Regions from separate parts of the Kitasatospora sp. NEAU-CNBT7 genome, predicted to be linked through region 2. Evidence: riboswitches for the same ligand, from Rfam matches in the RefSeq annotation. Region 2 holds a riboswitch; each other region holds the start of a gene.

What was found. A riboswitch is a leader RNA that binds a small molecule or an ion and turns the genes downstream of it on or off. The one in region 2 is predicted to bind cobalamin.
Region 1: it holds a riboswitch for cobalamin, as region 2 does, so the genes downstream of both, metE (5-methyltetrahydropteroyltriglutamate--homocysteine S-methyltransferase) here and AC2TEW_RS12735 (ribonucleoside-diphosphate reductase subunit alpha) in region 2, are expected to answer to the same signal.
Region 3: it holds a riboswitch for cobalamin, as region 2 does, so the genes downstream of both, AC2TEW_RS05995 (acyl-CoA thioesterase) here and AC2TEW_RS12735 (ribonucleoside-diphosphate reductase subunit alpha) in region 2, are expected to answer to the same signal.
Region 4: it holds a riboswitch for cobalamin, as region 2 does, so the genes downstream of both, AC2TEW_RS22825 (CoA-acylating methylmalonate-semialdehyde dehydrogenase) here and AC2TEW_RS12735 (ribonucleoside-diphosphate reductase subunit alpha) in region 2, are expected to answer to the same signal.

The regions. Positions count from the first base shown of each region.
Region 1 covers NZ_JBXQQB010000018.1:17,053-24,965, reverse strand. Annotated here, with positions in the region: gene AC2TEW_RS22815 (enoyl-CoA hydratase/isomerase family protein) at 1-553, shown strand, start outside; gene mmsB (3-hydroxyisobutyrate dehydrogenase) at 550-1,437, shown strand; gene AC2TEW_RS22805 (enoyl-CoA hydratase) at 1,434-2,210, shown strand; cobalamin riboswitch at 2,361-2,581, shown strand; gene metE (5-methyltetrahydropteroyltriglutamate--homocysteine S-methyltransferase) at 2,737-5,052, shown strand; gene AC2TEW_RS22795 (hypothetical protein) at 5,322-5,849, shown strand; gene AC2TEW_RS22790 (hypothetical protein) at 5,962-6,735, shown strand; gene AC2TEW_RS22785 (YcnI family copper-binding membrane protein) at 6,920-7,657, shown strand; gene AC2TEW_RS22780 (scabin-related ADP-ribosyltransferase) at 7,889-7,913, shown strand, end outside.
Region 2 covers NZ_JBXQQB010000007.1:241,521-249,433, forward strand. Annotated here, with positions in the region: gene AC2TEW_RS12710 (DUF3311 domain-containing protein) at 1-115, shown strand, start outside; gene mctP (monocarboxylate uptake permease MctP) at 112-1,731, shown strand; gene AC2TEW_RS12720 (histidine phosphatase family protein) at 1,944-2,711, shown strand; gene AC2TEW_RS12725 (helix-turn-helix domain-containing protein) at 2,810-3,787, opposite strand; gene AC2TEW_RS12730 (GNAT family N-acetyltransferase) at 4,205-4,711, shown strand; cobalamin riboswitch at 4,794-4,923, shown strand; gene AC2TEW_RS12735 (ribonucleoside-diphosphate reductase subunit alpha) at 5,184-7,523, shown strand; gene AC2TEW_RS12740 (ribonucleotide-diphosphate reductase subunit beta) at 7,544-7,913, shown strand, end outside.
Region 3 covers NZ_JBXQQB010000003.1:232,197-240,109, forward strand. Annotated here, with positions in the region: gene AC2TEW_RS05975 (M48 family metalloprotease) at 1-777, opposite strand, end outside; gene AC2TEW_RS05980 (BlaI/MecI/CopY family transcriptional regulator) at 774-1,175, opposite strand; gene AC2TEW_RS05985 (superoxide dismutase) at 1,348-1,950, shown strand; gene AC2TEW_RS05990 (nuclear transport factor 2 family protein) at 2,028-2,432, opposite strand; cobalamin riboswitch at 2,586-2,809, shown strand; gene AC2TEW_RS05995 (acyl-CoA thioesterase) at 3,008-3,487, shown strand; gene AC2TEW_RS06000 (hypothetical protein) at 3,626-4,420, shown strand; gene AC2TEW_RS06005 (PTS transporter subunit EIIC) at 4,447-6,018, opposite strand; gene AC2TEW_RS06010 (hypothetical protein) at 6,138-6,794, opposite strand; gene AC2TEW_RS06015 (hypothetical protein) at 6,804-6,977, opposite strand; gene AC2TEW_RS06020 (alpha/beta fold hydrolase) at 7,330-7,913, opposite strand, start outside.
Region 4 covers NZ_JBXQQB010000018.1:25,271-30,170, forward strand. Annotated here, with positions in the region: gene AC2TEW_RS22815 (enoyl-CoA hydratase/isomerase family protein) at 1-216, opposite strand, end outside; gene AC2TEW_RS22820 (acyl-CoA dehydrogenase family protein) at 216-1,364, opposite strand; gene AC2TEW_RS22825 (CoA-acylating methylmalonate-semialdehyde dehydrogenase) at 1,361-2,860, opposite strand; cobalamin riboswitch at 3,084-3,256, opposite strand; gene AC2TEW_RS22830 (tetratricopeptide repeat-containing protein) at 3,618-4,541, opposite strand.

The sequences.
Region 1 (7,913 bases), on a different contig from region 2:
CGGCGCGGCCGACGCGATGGCCTGCGGGCTCGCGGACCACTTCGTCCCCGGCGAGCGGGTGGCCGCGCTGCTCGACGACCTGGCCGCGCTGCCCGTCCACGACGCCCTGCTGCGGCATGTCGGGGCCGCGCCGCCCGGCCGGCTGGAAGGGCAGCGGGCCTGGATCGACGCCTGCTACCAGGCCGATACCGTCGAGGAGATCCTGGAGCGGCTGCGGGCCGCCGGCGAACCCGAGGCGAAAGAGGCCGCCGACCGGATCGCCGCCAATTCGCCGACCGCCGTCAAGGCGACCCTGGCGGCCCTTCGCCGGGCCCGCAGGCTCGGCCCGCTGGAGGCCGTCCTCGACCAGGAGTACCGCACCTCGTGCGCGGCGCTCGCCACCCCGGACCTCGCCGAGGGCATCCGGGCCCAAGTGATCGACAAGGACCGTTCGCCGCGGTGGGACCCGGCCACGCTGGACGCCGTCCCGCCCGCCGCCGTCGACCGCTACTTCGCCCCGCTCGGCGCGGCGGAACTCGGCCTCGCCACCACCACACCCCTGGAGCGCTGGTGACCCACCGCATCGGATTCGTCGGACTCGGCAACATGGGTGGCCCGATGGCCGCCAACCTCGTCAAGGCCGGGCACCGGGTGGCGGGCTACGACCTCGCCCCGGCAGCGGTACGGCAGGCGGAGGCGGCAGGCGTCCGGCCGGCGACCTCGCCCGCCGACGCCGTGGCCGGGGCCGAGGTCGTGATCACCATGCTCCCGGCCGGGCGGCACGTCCTGTCCGCCTACGCGGACCTGCTGCCCGCCGCCCCAGCGGGGACGCTCTTCGTCGACTGCTCCACCATCGACGTGGCGGACGCCCGGGCCGCGTACGCCTCGGCGGTGCAGGCCGGCCACCGGGCGGTGGACGCTCCGGTGTCCGGCGGCGTGGCCGGGGCCCGGGCCGCGAGCCTCACCTTCATGGTGGGAGCGGCGGAACCGGACTTCGGTGCGGCCCGGCCGGTGCTCGAGACGATGGGCCGCAAGGTCGTGCACTGCGGACCGTCGGGGGCCGGGCAGGCGGCGAAGATCTGCAACAACATGATCCTCGGCATCTCGATGATCGCGGTCAGCGAGGCGTTCGTGCTCGGCGAGAGCCTCGGGCTCAGCCACCAGGCGCTGTTCGACGTGGCGTCGACCGCCTCCGGGCAGTGCTGGGCGCTGACCAGCAACTGTCCGGTGCCCGGCCCGGTGCCGGCCAGCCCCGCCAACCGCGAGTACGCGGCGGGGTTCGCCGCGGCGCTGATGGCCAAGGACCTCGGACTGGCCGCGGGCGCGGCCGAGGCCTTCGGGCTACCGGTCGAGCTCGGCCGGCGGGCGGCCCGGCTCTACGCGGAGTTCGCCGAGGGACACGGCAGCGGCCTGGACTTCTCCGCGATCATCACCAGCATCAGGGAGGGCGTCAAGTGACCGGTTACGGGACGATCCTGGTCGAGCGCAAGGGCCGGGTCGGGCTGATCACGCTCGACCGGCCGAAGGCGCTGAACGCGCTCAACACCCAGCTGATGAACGAAGTCGTCGCCGCGGCAACGGAGTTCGACCGGGATCCGGAGATCGGCTGCCTGGTGGTCACCGGCTCGGAGCGGGCCTTCGCGGCCGGCGCCGACATCAAGGAGATGCAGTCGCTCGACTTCGCCGGCGCCTACCTCGGCGACTGGTTCGCCGCCTGGGACCGCTTCGGCGCTCTGCGCAAGCCGGTCGTGGCGGCCGTCGCGGGCTACGCGCTGGGCGGTGGCTGCGAGTTGGCGATGCTGTGCGACATCCTGCTGGCCGCCGACACCGCGAAGTTCGGCCAGCCGGAGATCAAGCTCGGCGTCATCCCGGGGATCGGCGGCTCGCAGCGGCTCACCCGGGCGGTCGGCAAGGCCAAGGCGATGGAGCTGTGCCTGACCGGCCGGATGATGGACGCGGAGGAGGCCGAGCGGGCCGGGCTGGTGTCCCGGATCGTCCCCGCCGCGGATCTGCTCGCCCAGGCGATGGCCACGGCCGACGCCGTCGCGGCGATGTCCGGACCGGCCGCCGTCATGATGAAGGAGAGCGTCAACCGCGCCTTCGAAACCACCCTCGCGGAGGGCGTGCGCTTCGAACGCCGGCTCTTCCACGCCACCTTCGCCACCGCCGACCAGAAGGAGGGCATGGCGGCCTTCGCCGAGAAGCGCCCGCCGTCGTTCACCCACCGCTGACCCGCCGCCGGGGTGGGGCCGTGCGGCGCCCGGGTTCCGACGGACGTCGCGACCTCGACGCGGCCCCCGACCTGCGGATCCCACCCCGACGGAGTCTCACCATGTGGGCGATCGGGTGACATTCGGACCGCGGGCCGGGGCAGTGGGCATAGGGTGAGCGGTGCAGCTGGTTCACCCCGTCCGCCAGGCGGGGTGTCGTAAGAGGGAACCCGGTGGGAATCCGGGACTGCCCCGCAGCGGTGAGTGGGAACGACCGCCGTCATACGCACTGGGCCCGGGAGGGTCTGGGAAGCGACGGCCAGTAGGTGTCCGCCCTGATACGGGCGGGTGTGCCCGCGAGTCCGAAGACCTGCCCGCTGCCCGTGCGCGACCATCGCGCGCGGACATCCGGTGACCTCGTGGGCGGGTCGGCGTACACAGCAGGCGGAGCCGTACCCGGTACGGGTGTCCGTCCGGCTCGTCGTACCTTCGCGCTCCCGTCCCTTCACCGGGTACTTGAGGAGCAAGACTCGCGAAGGAGAGTCCCTTGACAGCGAAGTCCGCAGCCGCGGCCACCCGCGCCACCGTGTACGGCTACCCCCGCCAGGGCCAGGGCCGGGAACTCAAGAAGGCGATCGAGGGGTACTGGAAGGGCACCGTCACCGCCGACGCCCTCCAGGACACCGCGGCCGCCCTGCGCCGGGCGAACTGGCAGCAGCTCGCCGACGCGGGCGTACGGGAGGTGCCCACCGGCGACTTCTCGCTCTACGACCACGTGCTGGACACCACCGTCGCCGTCGGCGCGATCCCGGCCCGCCACCGCGCGGCGGTCGACGCCGACCCGCTCGACGGCTACTTCGCCATGGCGCGCGGCACCCAGGACGTCGCGCCACTGGAGATGACCAAGTGGTTCGACACCAACTACCACTACCTGGTACCCGAACTCGGCCCCGACACCGCCTTCACCGCCGACTCCGCCAAGGCCGTCGCGGAGCTGCGCGAGGCGCTCGCTGCCGGCCACGACGCCCGCCCGGTGCTGGTCGGCCCGGTCACCTACCTGCTGCTCGCCAAGCCGGCCCCCGGCGTCGCCGCCGACTTCCGGCCGATCACCCTGCTGGACCGGCTGCTGCCCGTCTACGCCGACCTGCTCGCCGACCTGCGCGCGGCCGGCGCCACCTGGGTCCAGCTCGACGAGCCGGCCCTGGTGCAGGACCGCGCCCCGGCCGAGCTGAACGCCGCCGCCCGCGCCTACCGCGAGCTCGGAGCCCGCACCGACCGGCCGAAGCTGCTGGTCGCCAGCTACTTCGACCGACTCGGCGAGGCCCTGCCGGTGCTCGCCAAGGCCCCGGTCGAAGGACTGGCGCTGGATTTCACCGGACCGGCGGCCGGCAACCTGGACGACCTCGCCGCCGCCGGTGGACTGCCCGGCAAGCGCCTGGTCGCGGGCGTGGTCGACGGCCGCAACATCTGGATCAACGACCTGGAGAAGTCACTCGCCACCCTGGCCACCCTGCTCGGCCTCGCCGACACCGTCGACGTCGCCACCTCCTGCTCGCTGCTGCACGTCCCGATCGACGCCGATGCCGAGCGCGACATCGACCCGCAGATCCTGCGCTGGCTGGCCTTCGCCAGGCAGAAGGCGCAGGAGGTCGCACTCCTGGCCCGCGGCCTGCGCGAGGGCACCGGCGCGATCACCGCCGAACTCGCCGCGAACCGGGCCGACCTCGCCTCCCGCGCCACCTCCCCGATCACCCGTGACCCGGCGGTCCGCGCCCGGGTCGCCGCCACCACCGCCGAGGACGCCCGCCGCGCCCAGGCGTACCCGGAGCGCACCGAGGCCCAGCGGGCCCGGCTCCGGCTGCCGCTGCTGCCGACCACCACCATCGGCTCCTTCCCGCAGACCTCCGAACTGCGGCTCGCCCGGGCCGACCTGACGGCCGGCCGGATCGGCGCCGACGCCTACCGGGAGCGGATGGAGGCCGAGGTCCGCGAGGTGATCGCCTTCCAGGAGAAGGCCGGGCTGGACGTCCTGGTGCACGGCGAGCCCGAACGCAACGACATGGTCCAGTACTTCGCCGAACAGCTCACCGGCTACCTCGCCACCCGCCAGGGCTGGGTCCAGTCCTACGGCACCCGGTACGTGCGGCCGCCGGTACTGGCCGGGGACATCTCCCGCCCGCACCCCATGACCGTCGACTGGTTCCGCTACGCGCAGTCCCTGACCGACCGCCCGGTCAAGGGCATGCTCACCGGCCCGGTCACCATGCTCGCCTGGTCCTTCGTCCGCGACGACCAGCCGCTCGGCGACACCGCCCGCCAGGTCGCCCTCGCCCTGCGCGACGAGGTCGACGACCTGGAGGCCGCGGGGGCGGCCGTCGTCCAGGTCGACGAGCCCGCCCTGCGGGAGACGCTGCCGCTGCGCGCCGCGGACCGTCCGGCCTACCTCGACTGGGCCACCGAGTCGTTCCGCCTCGCCACCTCCGGAGTGCGGGCCGACACCCAGATCCACACCCACATGTGCTACGCCGAGTTCGGCGCCATCATGACCGCGATCGACGAGCTCGACGCGGACGTGATCTCGCTGGAGGCCACCCGTTCGCACATGGAGGTCGCCGGAGAGCTGGCCCGGGCCGGCTACCCGCGCGAGGTCGGCCCCGGTGTGTGGGACATCCACTCCCCGCGCGTGCCCGGTACCGACGAGGCCGTCGAACTGCTGCGGGCCGGGCTCGCCGCGATCCCCGCCGAGCGGCTGTGGGTCAACCCCGACTGCGGCCTGAAGACCCGCGGTTGGACCGAGACCCGGGCCTCGCTCGACAGCCTGGTCGGTGCCGCCCGCCGACTGCGGGAGGAACTCGCCGGCTGACGGCCGACGGGAGACCGCAGGGGGCGGGCGCGGGACACCTTCCACGCCCGCCCCCCTGCCCGAAGACCTCGCGCGAGGGCAGTGGGTACCCGGCGACCACGCCCGGTCATCTCCGGAGGACAGCGAGAGCCGGCCGGCCCGGGCCGCGAGGAGCGACAGGACAGCTGTGGCCGACCGACGGGCAACGGGCCTTCCAACTCGCCGTCCAGATCGCACTGTTGGAACACCGGCCGATACCCGGGCCCGGCCGGTGCGGGATGATGGGTGACATGACCGAGCCGATCGAGCCCGCTGTCCCGTTCTCGCCGATGGACGCCCTGGACACGGAGGGCCGGGGGAGCGCAGCCGCCGCCCGCGGACCCGCGGGCAGAACCCGGGCGCCGCTGTGGGCACTTGCCGGCTTCGCCGCCGGCGCGGCCGTGGTGGCCCTCACCTGGGCCGTGTCCGCCAGCGGCGTCACCCGGACCGCCCCCAGCACCGAGACGTTCGGCGTCGACGGCACGCTGACTCTCGGAAACGACGTGGTGGTAGCCGGAACGACCTGCGCGGGCCGGGCCCCGATGGACGACATCCGATGGGGAACGGACGTCACCGTGGTCGACGAGCACGGCACGGTCGTGGCCGTCAGCGCGCTCGGCGGGGCCACGCCCGAAGGAGACGGCGGCTGCCGGTTCACGGCCACGCTCAGCCTGCCGACGGGACCGACCTTCTACCGGGTCACCGTCGGGCGGCGGGACACCTTCGTCCTGACCGCAACGGAGGTGGAGAGCCGGCGCTTCGTGCGCGCGATCCGCTGAACAGGGGGAAGCGCCGACATGCGCGGGCGGTGTGCCCGCCGCGTGCAGGGCGCCTGGAGGTTCGGAACCGGGGCACCGGTGGGCGGCGGGCGGGTGGCATGATGTGGCGGCCATGATGACCGTCACCGTCGCCCCGGGGCCATCCCGCCGTACGGCCGCACTGGATGTGCGGCTGGTGCGGGCGTCGGCCTTCGCCACCGTGAGCGTGGCGCTGGCCGCGGCGGCGCACGGCGCCGCGGGCAGGGCGGCGGTGGGTCTGCCGCTGGTCGCGCTGGGCTGGCTGCTGGTCTGCGCCGCGGCTGCGGTGGCGGCCGGCCGCCGCCGGACCCTTCCGGCCATCACCGCGGGCGTGGCCGCCGGGCAGCTCGGCCTGCACCTGCTCTTCCGTACCGGGCACGCCATGGCCACGCCGCTCTCCACGCCTGCCTCGATGCCGGGCATGCCCGGGATGCCTGGGATGCCGGCGGGGGCCCACCGGCCGGGCGGCCGGGCGGGATCCGGTCCGGTGCCGTCGGCCGGGGCCGGGGCCCACGCCGGGCATGTGCACCACGCGGTCGCCGCCGTGCACGGCGGCGTTCTCGGCCTCTCACCCGGCATGCTGGCCGGCCATGCCGCCGCTGCGCTCGCCACCGGCTGGCTGCTGCACCGGGTCGAGGTGGCGCTGTGGCGGCTGCTCGACCTCGCGCGGACGGTCCGGGCCGCCGCCCGCCACTGGAGCCGGCGCGCCCGGCGCACCCTGGCCGTCCTCATCGGCACGGCCGTCCCGCCGCCGGTGGCTGTCCCACGCACGTGGCCCGGCCGTGACGCCGTCCCGCGGCACCGCCGGTCGGCGCTGCTGCGCCACAGCCTGGTCCGCCGGGGACCGCCCGGGGTCGTCACCGCCTAGGCACGGACGGACGGAGTTGCCGCTCCGCCCGATGCCTTCGCGTTGCCAAAGGCGGCCGCACCCCGTTCCGGGGCGGCCGCCGGACACCCCGTCAGCGTTCCCGCACCGCGCCCCGCCGGCGTGCCGACCTGCCCGGTCGGTGCGCGGCCGCGCGGTGCCGATCTCCCGGATGGAGACCACACCCATGCGTTCCACCCTCTCCCGCCGTCTGGCCGCCGCGTCGCTGCTGGCCGGTGCGGCCCTGCTCGCCTCGGCGGTTCCCGCGTCCGCGCACGTCACCGTGCAGCCGGGCACCGCCGCCCAGGGCGCGTACACCGCCGTCGCCTTCCGTGTCCCGGACGAGAGCGACACCGCGTCCACCACGAAGCTGGAGGTGACCCTGCCCGCCGACCACCCGGTGGCCTCGGTCGCGACCCGGCCGCTGCCCGGCTGGACCGCCACCGCGGAGAAGACCAAGCTCGCCACGCCGCTGAAGACCGACGACGGCGACGAGATCACCGAGGCGGTCTCGAAGATCACCTGGACGGCCGACGCGAACGCGAAGATCGCGCCCGGCCAGTTCCAGGACTTCGCGCTCTCGCTCGGCCCGCTGCCCAGCGACACCGACAAGCTCGTGTTCAAGGCCCTGCAGACCTACGACGACGGCACCGTGGTCCGCTGGATCGAGGAGGGCAAGGACGGCCAGCCCGAACCCGAGCACCCCGCGCCCGTCCTGACCCTCACCAAGGCCGCGGCCGAAAGCGACACCCACGGCATGACCGCGACCACCGGGGGCCAGGCCGCCCCGCCGGCCGCCGCGCGCGCCACCTCCTCCGACAACGCCGCGCGCACCCTCGGCGTCGTGGGCATCGCGGTCGGCGTGGTCGGGGCCGCGCTCGGCGTCCTCGGCCTGCGCCGACGCAACGAGGGCCCGCAGGCCTGACCGTCCCGGAAGCGCCGCGACCCGGCCGGACCGTCCGGCCGGGCCGCGGCCGTCCCCGCGACCGCCGTGGCCGGGGTGGTGCTCACCCGTCGTCCGGCACCGGGTGACGGTACGACTAGTTCACCCGGGTGGGTGCAGTCCGCGTATCGGTCCCGATGCGAACGGCCCCGGCCGCCCATAAAGATGCCCGTCCTGTTGATCAACCGATGGGCTGTCGCCATGCTGCGCACCGTGCTCCGAGTAGTCGTCGCCGCCT
Region 2 (7,913 bases):
GTACCAGCTGATGTGGGTGCCGCTGTCGGCGGTGTTCACCGTCGGGGCGTACCTGCTGATCAACCGGGACGAGAAGGCCCGCCGGGCCGCCGCCGCGGGCGGTGGTGAGCGGTGAAGGACGTCAACGGCGTCGCACTCGCCGTCTTCCTGCTGTTCTTCGTCGCGGTCACCGTGATGGGCTTCCTCGCCTCGCGCTGGCGCCGGGCGGACGACGCGCTGCACCTGGACGAGTGGGGCCTGGGCGGCCGCAGCTTCGGCACCTGGATCACCTGGTTCCTGCTCGGCGGCGACCTGTACACCGCGTACACCTTCGTCGCGGTGCCGGCGGTGATCTACGGCGCGGGCGCGGCGGGCTTCTTCGCGGTGCCGTACACGATCATCGCGTACCCGCTGGTGTTCCTGTTCCTGCCGCGGCTGTGGTCGGTCTCCCGGGTGCACGGGTACGTCACCCCGGCCGACTTCGTGCGCGGGCGGTACGGCTCCAAGGGGCTGTCGCTGGCCGTGGCGCTGACCGGGATCCTGGCCACCATGCCGTACATCGCGCTGCAACTGGTCGGCATCCAGGCCGTGCTGGACGTGCTCGGGGTGGGCGGCAGCGGGAACTGGTTCATGAAGGACCTTCCGCTGTTCCTGGCCTTCGGCGTCCTGGCGGCGTACACCTACTCGTCCGGGCTGCGGGCGCCGGCGCTGATCGCCTTCGTCAAGGACACCCTGATCTACGTCGTGATCATCGTGGCGGTGATCTACATCCCGATGCGGCTCGGCGGGTACGGGCACATCTTCGACGCGGCCGCGCAGAAGTTCTCCGCCAAGAAGCCGGACGGCACCCCGGTGGGCTCGCTGATCACCGGCCCGAAGGCGCAGTGGGGCTACGCGACGCTGGCACTGGGCTCGGCGATGGCGCTGTTCATGTACCCGCACTCGGTCACCGGCGTGCTGGCCTCCAGGTCGCGCAACACGGTCCGCCGGAACATGGCCCTGATGCCCGCCTACTCGCTGATGCTGGGCCTGCTGGCGCTGCTCGGCTTCATGGCGGTGGCGGCCGGGGTCGGCAAGGGCGTGAAGGGCTTCAACGCCCAGCTGTCCGTGCCGCAGCTGTTCGAGGACATGTTCCCGGACTGGTTCACCGGGGTGGCCTTCGCCGCGATCGGGATCGGCGCCCTGGTGCCGGCCGCGATCATGTCGATCGCCGCGGCCAACCTGTTCACCAGGAACGTCTACAAGGAGTTCATCCGACCGGACGCCACCGCCGCGGACGAGACCAGGGTCGCGAAGATCGCCTCGCTGCTGGTGAAGGTCGGCGCACTGGCCTTCGTGCTGACCATGGACAAGCAGTTCGCGATCAACCTGCAGCTGCTGGGCGGCCTGTGGATCCTGCAGACCTTCGTCTCGATCGTCGGCGGCCTGTTCACCCGCTGGTTCCACCGCTGGGCGCTGCTGGCCGGCTGGGCGGCGGGCATGGTCTACGGCACCTGGAAGGCGTACGGGGTGTCCTCGCCCGCCACCAAGCACTTCGGCGGCAGTTCGGCCGAGATCCCCGGGATCGGCGAGATCGGCTACATCGGGCTGACGGCGTTCGTACTGAACCTGGTGGTGGCCGTGGTGCTGACGCTGGTGCTGAGGGCGGCCAAGGCCCCCGAGGGACTGGACGCCACCTCGCCGGGCGACTACACCGCCGACGCCGGGGAACCCTCCATCGAGAAGGCCCCGCAGCCTGCGGTGGCGCACTGAGGCGGCGCACCGAAACAGCCGGCGCACTGAGGCATTGGGGGCGCACTGAAATCCGGCACGCGCCCTGCAATGCCGTACGCGCCCTGTGATCGCGCCGTCGCCTCGGTCGACACTGGTCGGCACTTGAGGTGACGGCGCGATCATATCGGGTGATCATCCATGTGGCGGGCCGTTCGTCCCGGGCAGAGACACGGAAACGGGGAGACGCTGCCATGACAGAGCTGGGCACCATCCTGAACGGACACCGGGGCCGGCACGAGGGCGTCAGACTGCCCTCGCTGCTGATCGCCACCCGGCACGGCGAGTCGACCGCCAATGTGGAGTTCCGGCACGCCGACGCGACCGGCGCGCTGACCGTACCGATCACCAGCCGGGACGCCGACATCCCGCTCTCCATCCGGGGCCAGGCCCAGGCCCGGGCGCTCGGCCGCTGGTGGGCCGAGCTGCCGCCGGACGACCGGCCGCGCAGCGTCTGGTGCTCGCCGTACCTGCGCACCACCGAGACCACCCGGATCGCGCTCGCCCAGGCCGGCGGCCTCGGCGCGGTGCCGGTCACCACCGAGGTGCGGCAGGACGAACGGCTGCGCGACCGCGAGCTGGGCGTGCTGGAGATGCTCACCAAGGCCGCCATCGACAAGGAGCACCCCGCCGAGGCCGCCCGCCGCCGCCGGATGGGCGAGCTGCACTACCGGCCCCCGGGCGGCGAGTCCTGGCTGGACGTGGCCCTGCGGATGCGCAGCCTGCTGGCCGACCTGACCCGGGAGGAGGACGGCCGGCCGGTACTGGTGGTCGCCCACGACTGCACCGTGCTGATGCTGCGCTACATCCTCGACCGCCTCACCGAGCAGCAGCTGCTCGCCCTGGAGCCGGTCCGCAACTGCTCGGCCAGCCGCTGGCGGGCCGAGCACGGCCGGCTGGTCCCGGCCGGCTGGAACGACACCGGCCACCTGGACCGGGCACCCGACCGGCCCGCCGACTGAACCGCGTGCCGGTCCGGCGGTCCCGGCCGGGTGCGCGGGCGGCCGCGCGCCGGTCCGACGCGCCGGTCCGACGGGGGCCCGGAGAAGGCCGCGAGGGGTCAGCGGAGGCTCTCGGCCCGCTGCTGCGCCGGCGTCCCGCCGAACGCCCGCCGGTAGGCCTGCGGGGTGGTGCCGAGCCGGCGGCCGAAGTGGTGGCGCAGGGTGGCCGCGTTGCCGAAGCCGCAGCGCGCCGCGACCGCGTCCACCGGCTCGCCGGTGGCCTCCAGCAGGCGCTGGGCCAGCAGCACCCGCTGGCCGGTCAGCCAGCGGTGCGGGGTGGTGCCGGTCTCCTGCTGGAAGCGGCGGGCGAAGGTGCGCGGCGACATGTGGGCGCGGGCGGCCAGCTGCTCCACGGTGAGCTCGCGGTCCAGGTGGTGGCGCAGCCACTCCAGCAGGCCGCCCAGCGACTCGCCGTCCTCGGCCGGCAGCGGGCGGGCGACGAACTGCGCCTGGCCGCCCTCGCGGTGCGGGGCGACCACCATCCGGCGGGCGATCCCGCGGGCCACCTCGGGCCCCTGGAGCTTGCGGACCAGGTGCAGGCAGGCGTCGATGCCGGAGGCGGTGCCGGCCGCGGTGATCACCGGGTCCTCGTCGACGTACAACACGTCGGGCTCGACCGTGGTGAGCGGGAAGCGTGCGGCGAGCAGGTCGGAGTGGCGCCAGTGGGTGGTGCAGCGGCGGCCGTCGAGCAGGCCGGCCGCGCCGAGCAGGAACGTGCCGTTGCAGATCGACAGCACCCGGGCGCCGCGCGCCACGGCGGCCCGCAGGGCCTCGATCAGCGGGGCCGGGTAGTCGTCCCGGATGCCGGTGGCGGCGGCGATCACCAGGTCCGCGCCGGCGATCCGCTCCACGCCGTGCGGGACGTCGACGCTGAAGCCGGCGTGGGTGCGCAGCGGTCCCGGGCGGGCCGAGGCCAGTGCGAAGTCGTAGACCGGCAGGCCGTCGTCGCTGCGGTCGAGGCCGAAGACCTCGCAGGCGACGCCCAGTTCGAAGGGGTGGATCTCCTCCAGCACCACGGTGACGACGTTGGTCAGCATGGCCCCAGGATGCCGGTGGCAGCTTTTCGAGGCAAGTGGTCTTTTCTGCCACTCGTGGCCGGGTCCGGCCGTCGCGAGAGTGGAGCGCATGGACTCTTCGGCACTCATGGGCGTACTCGCCCCGGCCGCCGCGGTCGGGGCCTTCGGCCTGCTCGGCCTGCTGGCCGGCCGCGACCTGGAACGCACCTCCCGGCACGGCCGGGACAACTGGCACCGCCCCGGCGGCTACCCGGCCGACCCCGGCCGGCCGGACCGGCTGCACGGCGCCGCGGCCGGAGCGGGCACCCCGACCGCCGCCGCCCCGCCGCCGGCCGCCCAGCCCCCGACCACCCCGCCGCCGGCCGGCCCGGCCTTCGCCACCCGGCTCGCCACCACCCTGGCCGCCGCCGCCGATCGGGGCCCCGGCAGACTGGTGGCATGGACACCGCCCCCGACCTCGTCATCCGCCGGGCCCTCCCCGAGGACCTGGACGCCGCCGGAGCCCTCTCGGTCGAGGTCTACGTCGGCGAGGGCTACAGCCGCCCGGACGGGCCCTATCCCGAGCTCCTGCGGGACACCCGGCGCCGCGCCGAGGAGGCCGAGCTCCTCGTCGCCGTCGACCCGGCCGGCGGAGCCGTGCTCGGCAGTGTGACCTTCGCCCCGGGCGGCAACCCGTGGGCCGACATCGCGGCGCCGCACGAGGGCGAGATCCGGATGCTGGCGGTGGCCCGGGCGGCCCGCGGCCGGGGCGCCGGGAGCGCGCTGGTGCGGGCCGCGATGGCGCGCAGCCGGGAGCTGGGGCTGACCGGGATGGCGTTCTCGACCCGCCCGGCGATGACCGCGGCCCACCGCGTCTACGAACGGCTGGGGTTCCGGCGGAGCCCCGAGCGGGACTGGGAGCCGGCCCCCGGCATTGATGTGATCGTCTATTCGATCACATTCTGACGGCTCACCCCGTGGCGCAACGCAGTCGAGCGACCACGACACGCGGCACTACATCTGGTGGCGCATCCTGACCCCGCCCACAACATGTATGCTCGCTCTCGCTGTCGACGCAGGGGAACCCGGTGGGAGTCCGGGACTGCCCCGCAACGGTGAGCGGGCTTCGCAACACCCTGACCCGCGAGTCCGAGACCTGCCGACGGCGTGCCACACGGCTTCCCCGCAGATGCCTTGCAGCACCGCAGTACTTGTCCGGGCCTCGCGGGTGGGCCGGGGTGGGACCACGCACGCCTGGTGATTCGGCGTGCCGCTCCGCCCTGCCTGAAACGGTCCGGCCGATCTCGTCCGCCGCCGCCACAGGAGAGAGTGCGCCTTGACCGTCGCCGCCTCAGTCGCCCTGCCGTCCCAGGGTTCCTCCCCCAGCCTCCGGCCGGGTGGTGCCACCACCGCCGCCGACGCTGATCCCGGTGCCGCGCTGCTGCGCCTGCTCACCGACCGCAGCGTCGACCTTCCCCAGGTGGACCCCGGCCACGTCGCCGCCGCCGCGCTGCGCGGCCGCCACGCCGGCTCCGACTTCGCGGAGCTGCGTGGACTGGCCGTGGAGGCCGCCGCGTCGATGATCGCCGAGGACCCGCAGTACTCCAAGCTCGCCGCCCGGCTGCTGGCGCTGGAGATCTCGGACGAGGCCGTCGGCCAGGGCGCCGTGTCGTTCTCCGCCTCGATCGCCGTCGGCCACACCGAGGGCCTGATCGGCGACACCACCGCGGACTTCGTGGCGAAGCACGCGGACGCCTTCGACGCCCTGATCGACGAGCGCGGCGACGACCGCTTCGAGTACTTCGGCCTGCGCACCGTGCAGTCCCGCTACCTGCTGCGGCACCCGATCACCCGCAAGGTGATCGAGACCCCGCAGCACTTCCTGCTCCGGGTGGCGGCGGGCCTCGCCGTGGGCGACGGCGAGCGGGCGGTGCGCGAGGTCGCGGAGCTGTACGCGCTGATGAGCGCGCTCTCCTACCTGCCGTCCTCGCCGACCCTGTTCAACTCCGGCACCAAGCACCCGCAGATGTCCAGCTGCTACCTGCTGGACTCGCCGCTGGACAACCTGGACTCGATCTACTCGCGCTACGCGCAGATCGCCCGGCTGTCCAAGCACGCCGGCGGCATCGGCCTGTCCTACAGCCGGATCCGCTCGCGCGGCAGCCTGATCCGGGGCACCAACGGCCAGTCCAACGGCATCGTGCCGTTCCTGCGCACCCTGGACTCCTCGGTCGCCGCGGTCAACCAGGGCGGCCGGCGCAAGGGCGCCGCCTGCGTCTACCTGGAGACCTGGCACGCCGACATCGAGGAGTTCCTGGAGCTGCGCGACAACACCGGCGAGGAGGCCCGCCGGACGCACAACCTGAACCTGGCGCACTGGATCCCGGACGAGTTCATGCGCCGGGTGAACGCCGACGCCGACTGGTCGCTGTTCTCCCCGGCCGACGTGCCCGAGCTGGTCGACCTGTGGGGCGCCGACTTCGACGAGGCGTACCTGAAGGCCGAGCAGGCCGGCAAGGCCGTGCGCACCATCCCCGCGCAGACCCTGTACGCCCGGATGATGCGCACCCTGGCGCAGACCGGCAACGGCTGGATGACCTTCAAGGACGCCTCCAACCGCGCCGCCAACCAGACCGCGCTGCCCGGCCGCACGGTGCACTCCTCCAACCTGTGCACCGAGATCCTGGAGGTCACCGACGACTCCGAGACCGCGGTCTGCAACCTGGGCTCGGTCAACCTCGGTGCCCACGTCGCCGACGGCGCCACGGCCGGGGACCTGCTCGGCGCGATGGACTGGGACCGGCTGGACGCCACCGTGCGCACCGCCGTGACCTTCCTGGACCGGGTCATCGACATCAACTTCTACCCGACCCCCGAGGCCGGGAACTCCAACTCTCGCTGGCGCCCGGTGGGCCTGGGCGTGATGGGCCTGCAGGACGTCTTCTTCAAGCTGCGGATCGACTTCGACTCGGCCGAGGCCAAGCAGCTGTCGACGCTGATCGCCGAGCGCATCATGCTGACCGCCTACGAGCGCTCCAGCGAACTGGCCGAGGAGTTCGGGCAGCACAGCGCGTACGGCGAGACCCGCGCCGCCCGCGGCCAGCTGCACATCGACCACTTCGACGCGGCCCCGCAGTGGACCGCCCGCTGGGACGCGCTGCGCGCCAAGATCGCCGTCACCGGCCTGCGCAACTCGCTGCTGCTGGCCATCGCGCCGACCGCCACCATCGCCTCGATCGCCGGCGTGTACGAGTGCATCGAGCCGCAGGTCTCCAACCTGTTCAAGCGCGAGACGCTGTCCGGCGAGTTCCTCCAGGTCAACCCGTACCTGGTGCGTGAGCTCAAGGAGCTCGGCGTCTGGGACCAGCAGACCCGCGACTCGCTGCGCGAGTCCAACGGCTCGGTCCAGGAGCTGGGCTGGCTGCCCGCCGAGGTGCGCTCGCTGTACCGGACCGCCTGGGAGCTGCCGCAGCGCGCGCTGATCGACCTGGCCGCCGCCCGGCAGCCGTACATCGACCAGAGCCAGTCGCTGAACCTCTTCATGGCGGCGCCGACCATCGGCAAGCTCTCCTCGATGTACGCCTACGCGTGGAAGGTCGGTCTGAAGACCACCTACTACCTGCGTTCGCGCCCGGCCACCCGGATCGCCCAGGCCGCGTCCGGCGCCGCCCGCACCGCCGCCCCGGTGCCGGTGCCCACCCCGACCCTGACCCCGGAGGAGGAGGCGGCCCTCGCCTGCTCCCTGGAGAACCCCGAGTCCTGCGAGGCCTGCCAGTGAGTTCCGCCGATCGCGACAAGATGCTGCTCGACCCCGGCTTCGAGCTGACGCTGCGTCCGATGCGCTACCCGTCGTTCTACGACCGGTACCGGGACGCGATCAAGAACACCTGGACCGTGGAGGAGGTGGACCTGCACTCCGACGTCGCCGACCTCGCCAAGCTGAGCGAGGGCGAGCGGCACATGATCGGCCGGCTGGTCGCCTTCTTCGCCACCGGTGACTCGATCGTCGCCAACAACGTGGTGCTGAGCCTCTACAAGCACATCAACTCGCCCGAGGCCCGGCTCTACCTGTCCCGGCAGCTGTTCGAGGAGGCCGTGCACGTCCAGTTCTACCTGACGCTGCTCGACACCTACCTGCCCGATCCCGAGGACCGGGCGGCGGCCTTCG
Region 3 (7,913 bases), on a different contig from region 2:
CCGCCGGGGCACCGGCCCGCTGCCCACCGACGCCAGCGCCCCGAGACCCCTGGACCGCCGGCCGGCCGGGACGGCCGCCAGCGCCGCCCGCGCGATCGCGGTGGCGGCCCGCTTCCGGCTGTCCACCGCCGCGGCCGCCGCCTCGTCGGCCCAGCGCTCCAGGTGGAAGTCCAGGTCGGGACGGAGCGGGCGCAGCGCGGGGTGGACCGCCGCCGCCAGGTAGGCGATCACCGACAGTAGGTGGTGCCGCCCGGCCAGGTGCGCCCGCTCGTGGGCGAACAGCACGTCCTGCTCGGCCGGACCGAGCACACCGAGCATCCCGGTCGTGACCACGACCCGCCCTTCGCGGCCACGGAACGCGGGCAGCGCGAACGCCTCCGGATCCGCACTGTGGACCACCAGCAGATCGCCGTCCGGGACCGCGCCCCGGACCGAGGTCCAGGCCCGCTCGAGCAGGCGCCGGTGCTCGAACCAGCGCCGCAGCAGCACCGCCGCCTGCACGACGAGCACCACGCCCGCCACGGCGGACACCGGCAGCACCAGCGGCCAGGCAGCCGCCACCGTGTGCAGCGGGATCCGCTCCAGCCGCGCCAGGAACGGCACATGGAACAGGCCGACCAGGGCCGCGACCGTACCTCCGGCGAGCAGCGCCCCGGCGCCCGCGAGCACCGCGGACGCCTGCCGGGGCGGGAGCAGCCCGGCCAGCCGGCGCACGGCCGGCGCCGCGCACCAGGGGAGGGCGAGGGCGAGCCCGACGGGCACCAGGGCGAGGATCACCGGTCGTCCCCGGCGTCCAGCAGCAGGCGGCGCAGCAGGTCCTCGTCGTCCTCGGAGAGCGAGGACACGAAGCGCTTCAGCACCAGGTCGCGCTGCGGCTCGCGCTCGAGTTCCCGGCGCATCCGGCCCGCGGCCAGCCCGGCCGCGTCGTCGGCCGGCGAGTACGCGAATCCCCGCCCGGAGCGGGTCCGCACCACCGTCCCCTTCTCGCAGAGCCGGGTCAGGATGGTCGTCACCGTGGTCCGCGCCAGGCCCCGGCCGATCGCGGCGTTCACCTCCACCGGGGTCAGCGGCCCGGAGGCCGACCACAGGACCGCCAGGACCTCGGCGACGAGCTCGCCGTGCGGGCGTCTCTCCCCGGCCTCGTCCACCGTCACACTCCCGTTCTCCACTCGCATCCGGCACCTCGGCCCGGTCTGCACCTCAAGGTCGATTCATCATCGCACTGCCCGGGAGGGGCCGGTCGGGGTGGCCGGGGCGACGTTCAGGGGCATGTTGTTCGCAGGTGCAAGTGATACGCAATAGTGTGGGTTCGGCATGACCGTCACCGTTGAAAGGAACTGTGTCCTGATGGGCGCGTACTCACTTCCCGATCTGCCGTACGACTACTCCGCGCTCGAGGCGGCGATGACCGCCGAGATCCTGGAGCTGCACCACTCGAAGCACCACGCGGCGTACGTCAAGGGCGCCAACGACACCCTGGAGCAGCTGGCCGAGGCCCGTGACAAGGAGCAGTTCGGCGGCCTGGTGGGCCTGCAGAAGACGCTGGCGTTCCACCTGTCGGGCCATGTGCTGCACTCGCTGTTCTGGGAGAACCTCTCCCCGGACGGCGGCGACCGCCCCGATGGTGAGCTGGGCACCGCGATCGAGGAGCACTTCGGCGGCTTCGAGGCGTTCCGCAAGCAGCTCACCACCGCCACCGTCGGTGTCCAGGGCTCGGGTTGGGGCATCCTGTCCTGGGAGCCGCTGGGCCGGCGCCTGATCGTCGAGCAGGTCTACGACCACCACGGCAACGTCGGCCAGGGCACCACCCCGCTGCTGGCCTTCGACGCCTGGGAGCACGCCTACTACCTGCAGTACAAGAACGTCCGCCCGGACTACGTCACCAAGCTCTGGGACGTCGTCAACTGGAACGACGTCGCCACCCGCTTCGCCGCCGCCAAGAACGCCTGACGGACCGTACGCCGGGGCGCCCGCTCGCACCGGGCGCCCCGGCGCCGGGGCGCCGCCCCGCGGGGCGGCCCCGGGCGTCAGGGCCGGAAGGCGGCCTCGGTCTGGGCGGTGTCCTCGGTGCCGCGGTAGTAGACGATCTTCCCGTCGCGGAAGGTGAAGCGGTGGTGCAGGTCCATCGCCAGGACCCGGCCGCTGGCCCGGTGTTCGGCCCGCATCCGCACCACGCTCAGCACGTCGCTGTCGTTCGCGGCGAAGGACAGCGGGGTGAACTCCTGCACCGCCATGGTCGAACCGAACTGCTCGAAGAAGTCCGCCACTTCGGCCTTCCCGTGGCGGACGCCGTACCACGGCGCCGCGGTCGACGTGGTCTCCGAGGCCCAGTCGACCTCGTCGTCCAGTCTGGCCAGGATCCCCGGCAGGTCGCCGCTGCCGAAGGCCTCGTAGACCGACCTGATCGTCTCGATCATGCTCTGCTCGTTCACCGGACACCTCGCCTCGGTCGGGGCCGCCACCGTCTCGTTCCATGCTAGGAGCGAGGGCGTGCCCACCGCCTTTCGGCGCCGGTCGTGCCGCGCGGCGGCCGGGGGCGTAGCGTCCGGGCCCTGCCCGCCGGTTCTGATCTGCGGTGACGACCGTAGAGTGGCCTGCGCAGCTGGTTCGCCCTGTCCGCCAGGCAGGCGCGTCGCAAGAGGGAACCCGGTGGGAATCCGGGGCTGCCCCGCAGCGGTGAGCGGGAACGACCGCCGTCATACGCACTGGGCCCGTACCGGGCCCGGGAAGCGACGGCCAGTAGGTGTCCGCCCTTCACAGGGCGGGCGCGCCCGCGAGTCCGAAGACCTGCCGCTGCCCGTGGACCGCAGTGGTCCGCGGTCTCACCGGACCCCGAGGGCGGGTCGGCGGCGGGGAGGGACGGCGATCCCGTACCTCCTGCTCCTTCGCGCCCCGGGGCTCACGAACTCGCGAAGGAGAGTTCCGTGAAGCAGACCTACCGCCGGCGCGCCACCAGGGCCGCGACCGCCGCCGTGCCGACGAGCCGCGGGGTGGTGGCGCCGTGACGATGCCCCCTGCCGTCTCCCGGACGCCGACCGACTCGGCGGTCACCCTCGCGCACATCATGAGCGAGCACGACACCAACCTCTACGGGACGGTGCACGGCGGCGTCGTGATGAAGCTGATCGACGACGCCGCGGCCGCCGCCGCCGGCCGGCACGCCGGCGTGCCCGCGGTCACCGTCTCGGTGGAGGAGATGTCCTTCCTCGCGCCGGTCCGGGCCGGTGACCTCCTGACGGTCCGTGCCCGGGTCGACCACGCCGGCCGGACCTCGATGGACGTCTCGGTGGTGGTGACGGCGGAACGCTGGAACCTCACCGGACCGGTGACCAGGGTGGCGACGGCCCAGCTGGTCTTCGTCGCCGTCGACGCGGACGGGCAGCCGCACCGGGTACCGGTCCTGCTGCCGGAGGGCGCCGCCGAACAGCGCCGCGAACGGCTGGCCCGCGAGCGCCGCGCCCGGCGGATGCGCAACGCCGCCGACTGACCCGCCGCCTCCGGAACGGAGGGACCCGGTGGCCGCCCCCGGCGGCCCCGGGTGCCGGGCCCGGACCGCCGGCCACCGCCAGCGCCGCGCCGGGTCGATATCCTGGCCCGCGCGCAGTCGGATGATCATGGAGGAAGCATGGCGAAGTTCAGAGTGACGGTCTGTCTCCCCCCGGCCGCCGTGGACCATCCCGCCTCCGCCATCGCGGCGGCGATGCGCCCCTTCGACCAGAACGTCGACCCGGCCACCGGGGAAGAGGGATACAACCCGCAGGGCGAATGGGACGGGTGGCAGATATCCGGCCAGGACAACCTGGTCGTCCGGCCCGAGTACGCCGGGGACGCCCGGCTCGTCCACCGGCCGGCCCGGCCGAACGACGAGCCCCGTCCGCAGGGGTCGCTGCGCTGCGACGGCGGGCCGCGCGGCCTGCTCGACCTGGCGGGCATGCGTGCGATCAGCGCGGCGGACGCGGCGGCCACCTGGGCCGTGTGGGCCCGCTTCTCCGCCGAGCACCCGCCTGCCGAGCCGCTGTCGGCGTTCCGCGCGCGCCACGGCGCCGCCCCCGGCGTCCACTCGCCCGAGGCGGACCGGGCCAGGCGCGAGCACCTCGCCCAGCCCCTGGTCCAGGCGCTCGCCCAGTACGCGGTCGAGGGCGGCGACCGGCACTACCCCAACAGCTACCTGTCCCAGGACCCCGTTGCTCTCTTCGCCTGCGGCGAGCACGACTTCGTCGAGCGTGCGGCGGCCACGGCCGTGCCCACGTACGCACTGCTGACCCTCGACGGGCAGTGGGCCGACCCCTGGAACCTGCGCTCCCTCGGCAGTCCCCGCCCGGAGGAGTCCGAGCCGGAGGCGTACTGGCGGCTCGCCGACGCCTACCTGCGCGCACTGCCCGAGGACGCGCTGATCGTCCAACTCCTCTGCCACTGCTGACCGGACACCCGGGCGCAGGGCCGTCGCTACGGCTTCGGGAGCGCCGGTTCGTCGCGGGCGGCGTCCGCGGCGGGGGCGTCGGTGCGGATGGCGGGGCCGCGGGGCGGCGGCGGGACGGCACCGAGTTCGTCCAGCATCTCCCGGGTGAAGCCGAAGTAGTACGTGGCCAGCAGGCCGGTGGTGTATCCGGTCGCCAGGCCCGCGGCGTAGACGGCCGCGCTCACCAGGAAGCCGCGTGAGCCGGTCAGCAGGGGGAACAGCGCCCAGCCGGACGGGCCGATGGCGGTCGCGCCGACGGTGGCACCGAGCTGCCCCAGCAGCCCGACGACGGCCCCGCCGCACGCCCCGCCCAGACAGGCCGTGACGAACGGGCGCCCCAGCGGGAGCGACACCCCGTAGATCAGCGGCTCGCCTACGCCGAGCAGGGCCGCCGGGAGCGCGGACCTGATGGTCGCCCTGACCGACGCGTTGCCCCGTAGCCGCAGGAAGACGGCGACGGCGCAGCCGACCTGCCCGGCCCCGGCCATCGCGAGGATCGGCAGCAGCTCGGTGGACCCGTGCTGCTGGATCAGCGTGGTGTGGATCGGGATCAGCGCCTGGTGCAGGCCGAACATCACCAGGGGGAGGAACAGCCCACCGAGCAGCAGCCCCGCCAGCGCACCACCGTGGGCCAGCAGCCAGGTGGCGAGCTCGCCGATCGCCGAGGAGACCTCTCCCGCCACGAACATCAGGCCGAACAGCGTCACCAGGCCGGTGACCAGCACGGTGACGGTCGGGGTGAGCAGGACGTCGAGGCCGTCGGGCATCACCCGCCGGGTCCACCGTTCGACCTGCACCGCCAGCAGCGCGGCGGCGAGCGCCCCGATCACCCCGCCCCGGCCCGGTACGAGCTGGTGGCCGAGGACCTCCACCTTGGAGACCCCCGCGTACACGATCACACTGGCCACGGCGCCGCCCAGCACCGGTGTGCCGCCGAACTCCTTCGCGGTGGTGTAGCCGACGAAGACCGTGAGCAGGGACATGAACCCCGCCGAGATCGCGGTGAGGGCAGGCACCAGCGCGGGGGCCCAACCCAGGTTGACGAGCGCGCCGTTGACGGCGGCCACGATGCCGCAACCGATCAGCGCGGGGATCAGCGGCACGAAGACGCTCGCGATCCGGCCGAGCACCCGCCGGACCGGCGCCGCCCGCCCGGCGCCGGCCTGCGCCCTGATCGCCGCGCCCCGCCGGGCCAGCTCCCCGGCGCCGACGGGGGGCGGGGCAGCGGGGGCACCGGGGGTATCGGGGGTATCGGGGCGCCCGTGGTCCCGCCGCCCGTCGGGCAGGGCCCCGTCGGGCAGGCCTCCGTCGAGCAGAGCCCGCAGCTCGGGGGTCACGCGGGAGACGACGCCCGGGCCGAGCACGATCTGATAGGTGTCGTCCTCCACCACGCCCAGCACCGCGGGAAGCGCGCGGAGCCCCTCCTCGTCCACCAGGGACCGGTCACGCAGGCCGAGCCGCAGCCGGGTCATGCAGTGGGCGACGGAGTGGACGTTGGCGGCGCCCCCGACCAGCGGGAGGACGGCCTCGGCGGTGGCACGGTGCTTGTCGTCGGACATGATCACCAGAATGGCGCGCCCGGCCGCGCCGTCGGCGCTGCGCCGGGCCCGTGCCGCGGTCGTGTCGCGGGCCCGGTGTTCCTGGGGAGTCGGCGGGCCCCGGCGTCGGCGTCCGGGGTTCACCCGCCCGGCGCAGCCGCCTCACCGCCGGTGTCGACGCGTACCTCCCGGACCTCTGCGTCCGGGACCCCTGCGTCCCGGACCCGTACCTCCTGGAGGAGGCCCCAGGTGAAGTCGGCGGTGCACGGGCGCGGCCGCCCGCTCGCGTCGGGTGCGGTGAGGTCGAGCTGCCACCGGGTCGGTGCACTGCCCTCGCGCGGTACGGCGGGCGGGAAGGCCGCCGCGACGTCCGAGACGACGCAGCTCCACGGGGTCAGGTCCGCGAGCGAGCGCAGCGTCGGCGCCGGGACCCCCGGCGCGCGGACCAGCCACTCGTTCCACGGCGGGGCCCCCGCGCCGGCCGGTCCGAGCAGGATCTCGAAGCGCAGACCGGGCCAGAGCGGGAGTTCCCACTGCTGCGCCGTGCAGTCGAGGTCGCCGATCCGGCGGGGGAGGACCGCCTCGGGTGGGCCGAGGACCGCGGCGTAGCGGCGGGCGCCGTGCGGGAAGCGGCTCGAGCGGATCATCGCCTGCCAGCGCTTGTTCGCCTCCCGGAGGTCGCCACGGGCCGCTCCGAGCCGGTGCACCGCCTGCTCCACCAGCTCCGGGTGGAAGTCGGCCATCCGGCGCAGCAGCACCAGCTGGAACTCGGTGGTCGCGAAGCCGTTGATCGCCATGACCGCAGACTAGGCCCGGACGGGCGACGAGTATGTCTCTCCGGGGCGCTGGCAGGTGGGGCACAGCTCGTGGCGGCCGTCCGGGGTGATCACGGTTCCCCAGCCGCGGCAGTCGGCGCAGTGGCGGGCCAGGTCGATGTCGGCGTGCGGGGCGGGAGCGTGGGGGTGGGCTCCGTGGGTCATGGGTGATGTTCCTCGGTAGAGCGGTATCACGTGGGGTCGATGTCGCGAGGTGCGCGGCGCTGGGTGGCCGGGCACGGGTTCTCCTGCGGCGGGTGAGCCTGTGGAGGTCTGCCGGTGATCGAAGCCCGGCAGGGGATGAGCGGTCCGGACCGGCACCGTGGGTACGGTGCCGCCGGCCGGAGGGGCGGGACATCAGCGGCCCGCTGCCCAGTGTGCACGAAATCCGTAGCGGATCCAGGTCACCCTCGGTGGGTAGAGCGCCCCGGGGCGGCCGTACATACGCGCTGACCTGCGGGGATGGGGAAAGCTCCGAAAATTCGGAATCCGTCGTGAAGGCTCCCGCAGGCCGGTGTCAGCGGACCGAGGCGGCGAAGGCGAGCAGGTGCCGGTTGACGGCGTCCGGCTGGTCGAGGTGGGTGGTGTGGCCGGCGTCGGCGATCACGGCGGCGGTGGCGCGCGGGTTGAGGGCGGCGGTCGCCCCGGCGTGGGCGCTGGGCCAGAACTGGCTGTCGGCGCCGGCGATGACGAGGATCGGGACCTCGGCGCGGGTGACCTCGTCGCGCCAGTCCTGACGGGAGTGGTCGAGCAGGAGGGGGTAGGTCTCCGGAGTGATCAGGCTCTCGGCGCCGCGGCCGCCGGCTGCCTTGATCCGGGCGTCCAGGTCGGCGGGGTCGGGCCAGGGCCGGCCGTGGCCGGTGGCGAAGGCCTCGGGGGAGGTGAAGAACGTCCCGAGGTTCTCGTCGGTCAGGCCGTAGAAGCCGTACGGCCAGTCGGGGGCGTTGACCATCCTGGGGGTCTGGTCGACGGTGACGATCCCCGCGAGGCGGTCGGTCCCGCAGAGGCTGGTGCGGGCCCAGATGGTGCTGGCGCCCATGGACTGGCCGACGGCGACCACCGCGTGCAGGTCGAGCCGGGTGAGGAGTTCGCCGAGGTCCT
Region 4 (4,900 bases), on a different contig from region 2:
GACGATGTCGCCCCCGGCGCAGAAGGCCCGGTCACCGGCGCCCGTGACGACGACCGTGGCGATCCGGTCGTCCCGCTCCCAGGCGTCGAGCGCCTCGGTGATCCGCCGCACCATGGGGTGGGTGAGGGCGTTGAGCGCCGTCGGCCGGTTGAGAACGATCCGGCCGGTCCGGCCCTCACGGCGGATCACGACCTCCTCGGTGTCGCTGTCGGACATCATGCGGCTCCGGTCAGGCCGCGGGCGACGATGACGCGCATGATCTCGTTGGTCCCTTCCAGGATCCGGTGCACCCGCAGGTCGCGGACGATCTTCTCGATGCCGTACTCGGCCAGGTAGCCGTAGCCGCCGTGGAGTTGGAGGGCCTGGTCGGCGACCTCGAACCCGGTGTCGGTGGCCAGGCGCTTGGCCATGGCGCACAGCTCGGGCGCGCGCGGGTCGGCGCGGTCCAGCGCGGCCGCCGCGCTCCGGACCAGGGCGCGGGCGGCCTCCAGTTCGGTGGCCATGTCGGCGAGCCGGAACTGCAGCGCCTGGGCGTGCAGCAGGACGGTCCCGAACGCCTCGCGGTCGGCGAGATGGGCGACGGCGCGGTCCAGCGCGGCCCGGGCGCCGCCGAGCGAGCAGGCCGCGATGCCGAGCCGGCCGCCGTTGAGGCCGGCCATGGCGATCCGGAAGCCGTCGCCCTCGGCACCGAGCAGGCGGTCGGCGGGCAGCCGGACACCGTCCAGCACGACCTGCCTGGTCGGCTGCGCGTTCCAGCCCATCTTCCGCTCGTTCGGGCCGAAGGACAGGCCGGGGTCGTCGCGGTCCACCAGGAAGGCCGAGATGCCCGCCGGTCCGGGCGCGCCGGTGCGCGCCATCACCAGGTACACCTGGGCGGCGCCTGCCCCCGAGATGAACTGCTTGACGCCGTCCAGCACCCAGCCGTCGCCGTCGCGGACCGCCCGGGTGGCGATCGCTCCGGCGTCGGAGCCGGCGCCCGGCTCGGTCAGGCAGTAGCTGCCCAGCTGTTCGGCCGTGCACAGGGCGGGGAGCCACCGGGCGCGCTGCTCCGCCGTGCCGTGCCGGTCGATCATCCAGCCGACCATGTTGTGGATGGAGAGGTAGGCGGCGATCGACGGGCAGCCGGTGGCCAGCGCCTCGAAGGCCACCACGCCGTCGAGGCGGCCGAGTTCGCAGCCGCCGACGTCTTCGCGGACGTACACGCCGGCCAGGCCCAGGTCGGCGGCCTTGCGCAGCACGTCCACCGGGAAGTGCTTGGTGCGGTCCCATTCGACCGCGTACGGGGCGAGGTGCTCGGCGGCGAAGGCGCGGGTGGCGTCGGCGATCGCCCGCTGGTCCTCGGTGAGGTCGTGCACGGCGCTCATCCCATCGTCGGAATGGTGAAGCTCGCGCCCTCCTTGACCCCGGAGGGCCAGCGCGAGGTGACGGTACGGGTGCGGGTGTAGAAGCGGATCGAGTCCGGCCCGTGCTGGTTGAGGTCGCCGAAGCCGGAGCGCTTCCAGCCGCCGAAGGTGTGGTAGGCGATCGGGACCGGGATCGGTACATTGACCCCGACCATGCCGGTGTTCACCCGGCGGGTGAAGTCGCGGGCGGTGTCGCCGTCCCGGGTGAAGATCGCCACTCCGTTGCCGAACTCGTGCTCGCTCGGCAGCCGCAGTGCCTCCTCGTAGTCGGCGGCGCGGACCACGCAGAGCACCGGGCCGAAGATCTCCTCGCGGTGGATGCGCATCGCCGGGGTGACCCGGTCGAACAGCGAGGCGCCGAGGAAGAAGCCGTCCTCGTGCCCCTCCAGCCGGAAGTCCCTTCCGTCGACGACGAGTTCGGCGCCCTCCCGGACGCCGATGTCCAGGTAGCCGCGGACCCGGTCCACCGCATCACGGCCGACCAGCGGGCCGAAGTCGGCGTCGGGATCGTCGGAGCGGCCCACCTTCAGCGCCGCGATGCGCTCCACCAGCTTCGCCACCAGGGCGTTCGCGGTCTCCTCGCCGACCGGGACGGCGACCGAGATCGCCATGCAGCGCTCGCCCGCCGAGCCGTACCCGGCGCCGACCAGGGCGTCGACGGCCTGGTCGAGGTCGGCGTCCGGCATGATGACCATGTGGTTCTTGGCGCCGCCGAAGCACTGCGCCCGCTTGCCGTGCGCGGCGGCGGTGGCGTAGACGTACTGGGCGACCGGGGTGGAGCCGACGAAGCCGAGCGCCTCGACCCGCGGGTCCTCCAGCAGGGTGTCGACGGCCTCCTTGTCGCCGTTGACCACGTTGAGCACGCCGGGCGGCAGGCCCGCCTCCAGGAACAGCTCCGCGAGGCGCAGCGGCACCGACGGGTCGCGCTCGGAGGGCTTGAGGATGAAGGCGTTGCCGCAGGCCAGCGCGGGCGCGGCCTTCCAGAGCGGGATCATCGCGGGGAAGTTGAACGGGGTGATGCCGGCGACCACGCCGAGCGGCTGGCGCATCGAGTACACGTCGATGCCGGAGCCGGCGTTGTCGGTGAACTCGCCCTTCAGCAGGTGCGGGATCCCGGCGGCGAACTCCACGACCTCCAGGCCGCGTTGGAGGTCGCCGTGGGCGTCGGCGACGGTCTTGCCGTGCTCCGCGGAGAGCAGCCGGGCCAGGCTGTCCTTCTCCTGCTCGACCAGTTGGAGGAAGCGCAGCAGTACCCGGGCCCGGCGCTGGGGGTTCCAGGCGGCCCACTCGGGCTGGGCCTGGGCCGCGTCGGCGATCGCGGTCCCGACCTCGGCGCGGCTCGCGAGCGGCACCCGGGCCTGGACCCGGCCGGTGTTGGGGTCGTGGACGTCGCCGAAGCGGCCGGAGGTGCCGGCGACGTGCTTGCCGGCGATGTAGTGGGTGAGTTCTCGGACCATCGGTTCCTTCTCTCGTCCTGGGTGCGGAGAGGTGCGGAGAGGAGGAGTGGAGGGCCGCCGTCGACGGGCGGGCGCACGGTGGTGCGACCGCCGTCCATCGGCCTGCGGCGGCCGGACGGGACGTCAGGGCGTGTGGGCCCCGGCGCTCGTCGGCGCAGGACAGCCAGGGGTGGTGGATCGGGAGCAGCCCGGAGTCATGGCGTGTCGTCTCCATCCTCGTGGAAAACACGGAACACCCGCGGCCGGTATCCTGACTCCCGGATCGACGCCCGTCCCCCGGCCTTCCCGGCTGGCTGCCAGTGGCCTTCACCTGCGAGGACGAACTCCCCGGTCACAGTGGCGGGACCGTGCCGGACTTGCACCGGCTTCCCTGACACCGCGGACCTGCCGTCGACCATATAGTTGGACGTCCTAGTAAGTCCAGGGCATCCGCCCCGATTCCTCGCCCGGGGCTCGGGCCGAGCCTCGCGGGCGGCACCCGCGTACCGTCCGGCCACGGGAGTCGCCGTCCGTCCCGGACCGTCCCGGTCCGCCACCCCGCGTACCGCTGCCGCCGGCCCCGCCGACGGGCCTGACCGGGTACCGGGATCCGCGACGTCCGCGCCGCCGACCAGGTGGGGTCGGGTACCCCCGATGCCGGTCCGGACGTGGATCGCACGGCCGCGGCGCCGCGGACATCCCGGACGCACCCAGGTCCTCTGCGTCGGCAACGACCCGCTGGTTCGGGCCCAGGGCCGCGCGCTGCTCGGGGAGAACCTCAGCCGGGTTCCGCGGGGGACGACGGAGGCGGTCGGCGGGCGGCTGCGGGGCGCGGCTCGACGGCGGGGCCTGCCGGGAGCGCCGGCTCGGCGGGGACCGGTCCCGGCGCCGGCTCCGGCACCGGGAGGTCGAGGCCGGGAACCGGCGGGACGACGTGGAAGGTGTTGGTGGTCAGCGCCTCGTCCAGCGCGCGGGTCGCGTCCCCGATCAGCTCCGGGTCGCCGAGGTTCCGGATGACCCGGCGGGCGTCCTCGACCCGTCCTTGGCCCGCCAGCGCGAGCATCAGGTGCTCGTGGGCGCCGTACCGGTAGGAGGAGTGGCGGGCGGTGGCCGCCAGTTCCTCGGCCCGGGCCGGCTCGCCGACGGCGACGAGCATGGCCGACAGCCCGCAGATCGCGCGGGACTGGTAGACGTCGTCCGGCTCGTCGGCCACGATCCGTTCCGCCGTCGCCACCACCCGCATGGCGCCGTCGGTGTCACCGAGGCCGGCGAGCGCCTCGGCCACCTCGCCGAGGGCGCCGACCCGGTCCTCGGAGTGGGTGGCGGCCAGCGCGGCCTGTTCGGCGAGGCCCAGCAGGCGCCGGGCCCCGGCCGTATCACCGGCCGCGTGGAGCACCGCGCCGAGGCCGGTGAGGGCGTTCGCCCGGTTGCTGCCGTAGTCGACGGCCCGGGCGATCGGCTCCGCCCGCTCGACGAGCCGCCGGGCGCCGACCGGGTCGCCGAGGGCGACCAGGGCCACCGCCGGGACCGCCAGCGCGAAGGCCCGCCGGTACGGGTTCTGCATCGCGGCGAGGTCCGGCGCGGCCTGCTCGGCGAGCCGCCTGGCCCGGTCGGCGCTGGTGCACTCGGTCAAGGCGCGCACCAACTCCGTTGCTGCGCACTGCTGGTGCCACGAGAAGACCGACCGATCGACTACGGACACCGCGTTCTCCCCGGGCTGTGGACACTCGTACGCAAGTACGCGGGCGGCCGCTGCGCCGGTTCACCGCACCGAGGAACTGCTGCACCGCACCCCCGAAGCGCCGGCCGGAGCTCGAGGTGGTCCTCGACGAAGCCGCGCTGCGCCACCCGGTCGGCCACCCGCGCCATGGCACTCCCCCGACGTGACCGTGCCGGCCGTGCCGGGAGAGCGCGGCGCACCCGCCGGACCGTCCGGAGCGTTCTCCACGTCGGTAGCAGTGGCGGGTTGATCCGGGGTCTGGTCGATCCAGTGCCTCCGCACCACCCGTCGCGCCTCGGATCCCGGCGCCGGGGTCCACGGCGGACGGCGGTGCGGGTCCC